DNA from 3 places in the Kitasatospora sp. NPDC087315 genome. Region 1 is predicted to be linked to each of the others. Evidence: riboswitches for the same ligand, from Rfam matches in the RefSeq annotation. Region 1 holds a riboswitch; each other region holds the start of a gene.
The links. Region 1 has a riboswitch for cobalamin ahead of ACIO5D_RS02375 (hypothetical protein). Riboswitches for the same ligand answer to the same signal wherever they lie in the genome.
Positions count from the first base shown of each region.

Region 1 (2,818 bases):
CGGCGTGACGGCGGTGACGCAGCCGCCCGGGGTCGCCGCCCCGGCGGCGTCGAGGACGGCGCCGAGCGTCGTGGTGGTGCCGGTCGGGGTGACGGTGACCGCGCAGACCCTGGGCGAGCCGGTGCCGTCGTCGACGACCAGGGCGAGCCGGGCGGCGGTGCCGGCGGTGAAGGAACCGGTGGTGGCCCAGGTCGGCTCCCCGGCGGTGGTCGGGGTGGGCGGGGTGGCGGTGAAGCCCGCCCCGGCGACCGCACGCAGCCCGTCGACGGAGGCGTAGGGGGAGGGGGCGGTGTCGGTGGGCAGGTACTTGAAGCCGCCACCGGGCTTGAACTGCTGGGAGATCAGGAAGTCGACCGGGGTCTTGCCGGTGCCGCTGGTGAAGTCGGCGCCCTGGGGGTTGATGCCGCAGGCGTTGAGACCGGAGACGGCCCAGCCGTTGGAGTCGGTGTTGGCGCCGAACATCGAGTTGAAGGCGCCGGAGGCGACGAGCTTGCCCTTGAGGAAGTTCTTGGCGGCGACGATCGCGGGGTCGGTGCCGGGCACGCCGCTGCTGCACAGCGAGGCCATGGCGGCGCCGGTCATGTCGATGTCACCGGCCTGGGCGAGTGCGGCCGGATCGCCGGCGGCCTTGCCGAAGTTCCAGCCCCCGTCGTTGTGCTGGTTGGCGCGGACCGCCGTGACCGAGGCGTCGAGCAGGGCCTGCGGCACCCGCTGGGCACCGCTCTGCGTCCTGGCGCCGCCGAGGGCGAGCAGGCCGAACACGGTGCCGTTGAAGTTGGCGGACGGGCCGTAGTAACCGGGCTCGGCGGTCTGCCAGTAGGCGGCGACGTCCGCGATGAGGTTGCGGCCGGGGCCGACGCGCGCGGGGTCGATCCCGGCGGCGTAGGCGTTGAGGACGCCCCGCTCGTAGTCGGTGACGACGGGCGCGGCGCTCGGCCAGGTGGTGGCGGCGAGCTGGTTGCGGTACACCAGGCGGGCGTTCCTGGTGGCGTCGCCGCCCGGGGCCACGTCCGCCGCGGCGGTGCCGGCGGCCGCCAGCGCGCTGAACGCCCACTCGTTGGAGAGGCCCCCGCCGGTGACGTAGCTGCCGTCGGCGGCCTGGAGGGACTTCAGATAGGTGACGCCGGTGCTCTTCGAGGTGGCTGTCTGGGCCGGGGTGGCGGTCGCGTGGGCGGGGACGGCGGAGAGCAGCAGGGCGCCGGCCGTTATCGGGACGGCCACCGCGGAGGAGACACGCGAGGAGGAGAGGAGGGATGACACGGGGCGGGCTCCTTGGAGTGATGGGCGCCGACCCGGCTCCGGGCCCCAGGGCTCCCTCGGGAGTTCGGCGGCCGGAGCGGCCGCCGCCCGGATCGCGTGGGCAGGCTTTCGCCGGTGGTACGTGGCCGGGCGGGCATTCGGGCTCGGGACGGCGGAACCGCCCCATACCGTTGCGCGTCAGCCCTGGAATCGCACCAGGTTCCCCCGCTCGGCCACCGGGGACGCTACCGCACGGTGCTGCCACCGGCGAGGTGTTCAAGGCGACATGACGACTCATTGACGGCCGACGCGGAAGCGTGGTCTGATGAACCGTTTTTCATCCTCGGCAGTAGGGGAAGCCGGTCCAACTCCGGCGCTGACCCGCAACCGTAGATCCGCCCCTCCGGGCGGATGAGCCGGACTGCCTGCGCCGAGGGCCTGTTCAGAAGCACTTGCGTCGTCGAGGACTACGACGCGGTCGGGACGGTCCCCATGCCGGGGAGCCGTCGGCTGCGCCGTGACACCCCGTCGACCGATCAGGGAGTCGCCGGTGAGGGTCAACAGCACGCGCACACGTCACAGAGCCCGGGGTCTGACGTCCCTGCTGGCCACCGGCGCCGTCGCTGCCGCCGCGGGCGGTACGGTCCTGCTCGGCCACCCCGGTACCGCGGCCGCCGACCCGATCGAGGAGTGCACCGCCACCACCGGCGCGATCGTCGCCGTCGACTTCGGCCGCTGGGGCGGCGGGGTCGTCCGCGGCTGCGACGCCCACCCCACCACCGGGATGAACCTGCTGCACAACGCCGGCTTCACCACCACCGGCACCGAGCACGACGGCCCGGCGTTCATCTGCCGGCTCGGCAACGGCACCTTCAACAGCGGCACCCAGTACCCGACAGCCGCCGAGGAGCCCTGCGTCAACACCCCGCAGGCCACCGCGTACTGGTCGTACTGGATCGCCGAACCCGGTCGGCAGACCTGGTCCTACAGCCAGTTCGGCGCCGCCACCCAGAAGCCGAAGCCCGGCGAGGTCGAGGCCTGGGTGTACGGCGGCACCGACATCGGCGGCACCAGCGGGGCACCCTCCTTCACCCCGGACTCCGTCCGCGCCGAGAACGGCGCCGGTCCGTCCCCCTCGGCCTCCGCCTCCCCCTCGGCGTCCATCTCCCCCTCGACGTCCCCGAGCCCGACCGGCCCGTCGCCCGCCGCGGGCGACCCCGTCGCGGCGGCCGCCTGGCTGGCCGGCCGGCTCGTCGACGGCGACCACATGGAGAACTGGGCCTTCGAGGGCCCCGACCTCCCCCGGACGTCCCTCACCGCGATCGCCCTCGCCGCCGCCGGGACGGAGGACCCGGCCCTGCGCAAGGTCCTCGCCTACCTCGCCGCCCACACCGACGCGTTCCTCCTCCCGGACGGGCCGTCCGCCAAGCCCGACGCCAGGGCCGCCGCGCTGCTGGCCCTGGTCGCCGAGAGCACCGGCGGCAACCCCCGTGCCTTCGGCGGCCGCGACCTGATCGCCGCGCTCACCGACCACGTCTGTGCCTCGGCCGGCGAGAACGGCAAGTGCACCGCCGCCGGG
Region 1 covers NZ_JBIUYD010000001.1:549,229-552,046, forward strand. The annotation lists gene ACIO5D_RS02375 (hypothetical protein) at 1-1,260, opposite strand, end outside; cobalamin riboswitch at 1,371-1,495, opposite strand; cobalamin riboswitch at 1,548-1,687, shown strand; gene ACIO5D_RS02380 (prenyltransferase/squalene oxidase repeat-containing protein) at 1,790-2,818, shown strand, end outside.

Region 2 (2,818 bases), on a different contig from region 1:
CGGAGTGTTCCTGCGGCAGTGCGGCGACCCGCCGGGCGGCCTCGCGGGGGGTGAGCGCGTGCAGGTCCTCGCCGCCCAGCCGGACGGCGCCGGCGGCGGGCCGCAGTGCCCGGTAGACGCAGCGCAGCAGGGTCGACTTGCCGCTGCCGTTCGGTCCGACCAGGCCGACCACCTGTCCGGCGGCGGCGTCCAGGGTGATGTCGTGGACCAGCCGGGCGCCGGCGATGTCGACCGAGAGCCCGTCGACGGCGATGTCCAGGGCGGTCTCGATGGCGGTCTCCGGGGTGTCCGTGGTGTCGGTGCTCGGGTCGGCGTTCGCGCCGGTGCCCATCAGCGGCCTCCGAAGGAGTAGCCGCGGCGGCGCATCAGCAACAGGAAGCAGGGCACCCCGAGCACCGCGGTGACCACCCCGACCGGCAGCTCGGCGGGCGCCAGCAGGGTGCGCGAGACGATGTCCACCCAGACCAGCAGCAGCGCCCCGGCGAACGGCGCGACCAGCAGCACCCGGCGGTGGCCGGCGCCGACCAGCATCCGCACCAGGTGCGGCACCATCAGCCCGACGAAGCCGATCGCGCCGCTGACCGCGACGACGGTGCCGGTGACGGCCGCCGTCACCACGAACAGCTGCCGGCGCAGCCGGTCGGGGTCCACACCGAGCGAGGCCGCCGTCTCGTCGCCCATGGCGAGCGCGTCGAGGCGCCCGGCGGAGAGGGCGAGGCAGGCCAGGCCGGCCAGCACGGTGACGGCGGCGATCGGCACCGAGCCCCAGGTCGCCCCGCCCAGGCTGCCGAGCAGCCACATCATGGCGCTGCGGGCCGCCTCGCCGCGCGCGGCGCCGAACACCATCAGCGCCGTCACCGCGGAGAAGCCGTAGGACATCGCGGTGCCGGTGAGCACCAGCCGCAGCGGGGTGAGCCCGTAGGCGGTCCGGGCGGCCGCGTACACCAGCAGCATCGCCAGCAGGGCCGAGCCGAAGGCGGAGACCGAGAGCGCCCAGACCCCGAGGGAGGCGAAGGCGCCGAGGAGCAGGACGGCGTTGGCGCCGACCGCCGCGCCGGAGGAGATGCCGAGGACGAACGGGTCGGCCAGGGCGTTGCGGACCATGGCCTGCACGGCGACCCCGGTGGCCGCGAGCCCGGCGCCGACCACGGCGGCCAGTACGGTGCGCGGCAGCCGGATCTCCCAGACGATCACGTACGCCGCCGCCTCCTCGGCCTCCAGCCGACCGCCCGTCAGCCCGGCGCCCAGCAGCCGCAGGACCCGGGACCAGCCGAGGTCGGAGGAGCCCAGGGCGACCCCGCAGACCAGCGACAGCAGCAGGGCCGCGGCCAGGCCGGCGGCCAGGGGCGCGGCGGGTATTCGACGGACCGGTGCGGTCACTGCGGTGCTCACGAGGGGGGCGCGCCTTCGCCTCGGGCCGTGGGCGGCGCGGGGCGAAGCGCCCGGGCCGTGGCGGGGCCGGGGCGCCATCCCCTCGCATTCCACGGCGAGTTGTCGGGAGGTCGGCGCCCCAGGGCGATCGGGCTCACGGGGCCGGGGCCCCGTCCACCGTTGCGGGTCAGCGCCGGATTCGGACCGGACTTCCCCCATGGGACGCCCTGGCAGCATAACAAGCGCTAAGGCCAGGCAACCCTTACAGGTGCCGCCGGGCATGTCCCGGAAACGCGCGACCGCCCCCGTCCGGTGTGGTGGTCCGGGCGGGGGCGGTCGACGGAGGCCGAGCGGCGGTCAGGCCTGCTTGGTCTCCCAGAAGATCTTGTCGACCTCGGCGATCAGGTCGAGCAGGGCCTGGCCGGTGGCCGGGTCCGTCGACGCCTTGGCGGCCGAGGCGGCCTTCAGGGTGTCGTTGATCAGCTGGTGCAGCTGCGGGTACTTCTCGAAGTGCGGGGCCTTGAAGTAGTCGCTCCACAGCACCGAGATGTGGTGCTTGACGGCCTCGGCGCGCTGCTCCTTGATGATGACGGCGCGAGCGCGGAAGTGCGCGTCCTCGTTGGCCTGGTACTTCTCCTGGGTGGCCTTGACCGACTCGGCCTCGATCCGCGCCTGCGCCGGGTCGTACACGCCGCAGGGCAGGTCGCAGTGGGCGTGCGCGGTGGCACGCGGTGCAAACAGACGAGAGAACATGGGAGTCCTTCCTTAGATCGTCTTCCCGCGCCCGAGATTACCCTTCCGGTCACGGGGTTTCGCGATCGGTCGGTGGGCCTAGGGCAAAAGGCGGACCCGGAACCGGGTGAATCCGGACACCGGCGGGTGACGGTCCGTACGGCAGACTGGGACGCGGCGAGCCGGGAGGAGGAGTCGTGACGCGGATGGCGGAACCGGAGGGCGGCACCCGCGGGGGTGCCGCACCGTTCGGACTGATCGACGTGGCGGGGGACTCGATGGTGCCGACGCTGCGTGAGGGCGACCGGCTGCTGGTCCGGTACGGGGCGCGGATCAGGCCGGGCGCCGTGGTGGTGGTCCGCCACCCGTTGCAGCAGGACCTGCTCGTGGTGAAGCGGGCCGACGGCCGGCGCCCGAAGGGCTGGTGGCTGCTGTCCGACAACCGGCTGGTCGACAGCGACAGCCGCAGCTACGGCGCCGTCCCGGACGAGCTGGTGCTCGGCCGGGTGCTGCTGCGGCTGCGCCCCCGGCCGGCCTGGCTGGCCCCGGGCCGCCGGCTGGAGCGCCTGCTGCTGGGCCCGCTGGTCCGGGTGCCGGGCCTGGCCCGCCGGCTCGGCGTCTGGGTCCGACCGGAGGATCTCTAGCCCGGAGGGCCGCTAGCCCTGCCCGGCCAGGACGGCGGCCTCCTGGCGCTTGCGGGCCCGGTACGCGGCGA
Region 2 covers NZ_JBIUYD010000052.1:2,100-4,917, forward strand. The annotation lists gene ACIO5D_RS38225 (ABC transporter ATP-binding protein) at 1-331, opposite strand, end outside; gene ACIO5D_RS38230 (FecCD family ABC transporter permease) at 331-1,392, opposite strand; cobalamin riboswitch at 1,497-1,616, opposite strand; gene sodN (superoxide dismutase, Ni) at 1,729-2,124, opposite strand; gene sodX (nickel-type superoxide dismutase maturation protease) at 2,310-2,747, shown strand; gene ACIO5D_RS38245 (CGNR zinc finger domain-containing protein) at 2,760-2,818, opposite strand, start outside.
Region 2: another riboswitch for cobalamin. It lies ahead of ACIO5D_RS38230 (FecCD family ABC transporter permease); the one in region 1 lies ahead of ACIO5D_RS02375 (hypothetical protein).

Region 3 (2,818 bases), on a different contig from region 1:
AGGTTGCAGACGGCGGTCTCGGAGTCGTCCGTGACCTCCAGGATCTCGGTGCAGAGGTTGGAGCTGTGCACCGTGCGGCCGGGCAGCGCGGTCTGGTTGGCGGCGCGGTTGGAGGCGTCCTTGAAGGTCATCCAGCCGTTGCCGGTCTGCGCCAGGGTGCGCATCATCCGGGCGTACAGGGTCTGCGCGGGGATGGTGCGGACGGCCTTGCCGGACTGCTCGGCCTTCAGGTACGCCTCGTCGAACTCGGCGCCCCAGAGGTCGACCAGCTCGGGCACGTCGGCGGGGGAGAACAGCGACCAGTCGGCGTTGGCGTTGACCCGGCGCATGAACTCGTCCGGGATCCAGTGCGCCAGGTTGAGGTTGTGCGTGCGGCGCGCCTCCTCACCGGTGTTGTCGCGCAGCTCCAGGAACTCCTCGATGTCCGCGTGCCAGGTCTCCAGGTAGACGCAGGCCGCGCCCTTGCGGCGGCCGCCCTGGTTGACGGCGGCGACCGAGGAGTCGAGGGTGCGCAGGAACGGGACGATGCCGTTGGACTTGCCGTTGGTGCCGCGGATCAGGCTGCCGCGCGAGCGGATCCGCGAGTAGGACAGGCCGATGCCGCCGGCGTGCTTGGAGAGACGGGCGATCTGGGCGTACCGGGAGTAGATCGAGTCCAGGTTGTCCAGCGGGGAGTCGAGCAGGTAGCAGCTCGACATCTGCGGGTGCCGGGTGCCGGAGTTGAACAGGGTCGGGGAGGAGGTCAGGTACTCCAGCCGGCTCATCAGGCCGTACAGCTCGGCCACCTCGCGCACCGACTGCTCGTTGTCGCCGACCGCCAGGCCGCTGGCGACGCGGAGCAGGAAGTGCTGCGGGGTCTCGACCACCTTGCGGGTGATCGGGTGGCGCAGCAGGTAGCGGGACTGCACGGTGCGCAGGCCGAAGTACTCGAAGCGGTCGTCGCCCCGCGGGTCGACGAGCGCGTCCAGGGTCGCGGCGTGCTTGGCGACGAAGGCGGCGGTGGTGTCGCCGATCAGGCCCTCGGCGTGGCCGACCGCGACCGAGGCGGAGAAGGAGACCGAGCCCTGGCTGACCGCCTCGTCGACGATCTCCAGCGCGAGCAGGCGCGCGGCCAGCTTCGAGTACTGCGGGTCCTCGGCGATCATCGACGCGGCGGCGTCCACGGCCAGCCCGCGCAGCTCGGCGAAGTCCGAGCCGGCGTGGCGGCCGCGCAGCGCGGCGGCGGCGACATGGCCGGGGTCCACCTGGGGGAGATCGGCGCTGCGGTCGGTCAGCAGCCGGAGCAGCGCACCGCCGGGGTCGGAGACCGTCGGGTCGACGGGGGCGAAGCTGGAACCCTGGGCGGGCAGGGTGGCTGAGGCAGCGGTGGTCAAGGCGCTCTCTCCTGGCGGCGATCGGCGTCGGTGCATCGGGGTGCCGGACCGTTCGGGGCAGGGGAGCACGGCGCGAACGCCCGGTGGCGTCGCGCGACAGTGTCATCCCCGGCCCGCCCGCGAGGCCCGGACGTGGTGCAGTGCTTCGGGGCCTCTGCGGGGAGGCCGGTGGCACGCCGCCGGCAGGTACTCGGACTCGCGGGCCCTGCTTCCAGAGGCCCGCACACCGCTGCGGGGCAGTCCCGGACTCGCACCGGGTTCCCCTGCGTCGACAGCAGGAGTGAGCATACATCTAGTGGTGTCCGCCCGATGCGACACCACATGTTGTGCAGCACCGCGTGTCGGGCCGGTGACCAGTGGTACGGGCGCGATGGCCGGGAGCCGTTCGGGGGCGGTGGGATTTGGGAACGGATTGATTACCGTCCGGGCTCGCGGTCAGGGCGATGCCCTACGATCTCGGCACATGAGCGAGGGAACGGGCGTACCGGCGGAGTGGACGCGTCAGCCCGGACAGCAGCCCGGACAACCGGGGCAGGGATCGCAGCCCGGGGCATCGGGACAGGTGTCGCAGCAGGGCCAGCAGTCGACCGGGCCGGTGCAGCCGGGCCCGACCGCACCCCGGCCGCCGCAAGCCGGCGGGTCGGTCCCTCCTCCGCCCGGCGGCTTCGGGCCTCCCGCCACGCCGTACGCGCAGCCGGGCGTGCCGCCGTACGGGCCGTCCGGCCCGGCGGCCTACCCGCCGCCCCAGCCCCAGCCCCAGCCCCAGCCCCAGCCGTTGCCGCAGCAGCCGCAGAACGCCGTCGGCCCGGCGCCGTACCAGCAGTGGCCGCAGAGCGCCCAGCCGGCCGTCGCCGAGCCGGACTGGAACGCGATGGCCACCCGGCACGAGAACGAGTCCCGCAAGCGCAAGCGGCTGTGGATCGGCGCGGCCGCGGTGGCCGCGGTCCTGGTCGGCGGTGTGGTCGCGGCCGGGGTGTGGATCAACGGCCACGGTGACAAGGGCGATCGCGGCGGTGGCGGCCCCACCGCCAGTGCGTCCCCCACCGGCATACCCACCGAGCGGGCGCTCGCGGTCATCTCCGACGCCGACACGGACAGGCTGCCGGTCGACGCCGCGACGCTGTTCCCGGACCAGACCCGGACCGTCGACGGCAAGGTGTGGACCCGCATGGTGACCGGTGCGACGGCGCCGTGCTCCAAGGCGACCACCGGCGGCCTCGGCCTCGCGCTCGGTGACGACACCTGCCGCTCGCTGGTCCGGGCGACGTACGTCAACGGCGACAGCGCGGTGACCGTCGGCGTCGCGGTCTTCGACAACAAGGCGGGTGCGGACCGTGCGTTCGGCCGCCACGCGGGTCTGATCCAGGGTCTGTCCGGCACCGGCGTCAACACGTTCTGTGTGACCGACAAGTCCGGCTGTACCGAGACGCACGCCGCCATCGGTC
Region 3 covers NZ_JBIUYD010000008.1:270,572-273,389, forward strand. The annotation lists gene ACIO5D_RS14320 (ribonucleoside-diphosphate reductase subunit alpha) at 1-1,349, opposite strand, end outside; cobalamin riboswitch at 1,537-1,668, opposite strand; gene ACIO5D_RS14325 (hypothetical protein) at 2,149-2,818, shown strand, end outside.
Region 3: another riboswitch for cobalamin. It lies ahead of ACIO5D_RS14320 (ribonucleoside-diphosphate reductase subunit alpha); the one in region 1 lies ahead of ACIO5D_RS02375 (hypothetical protein).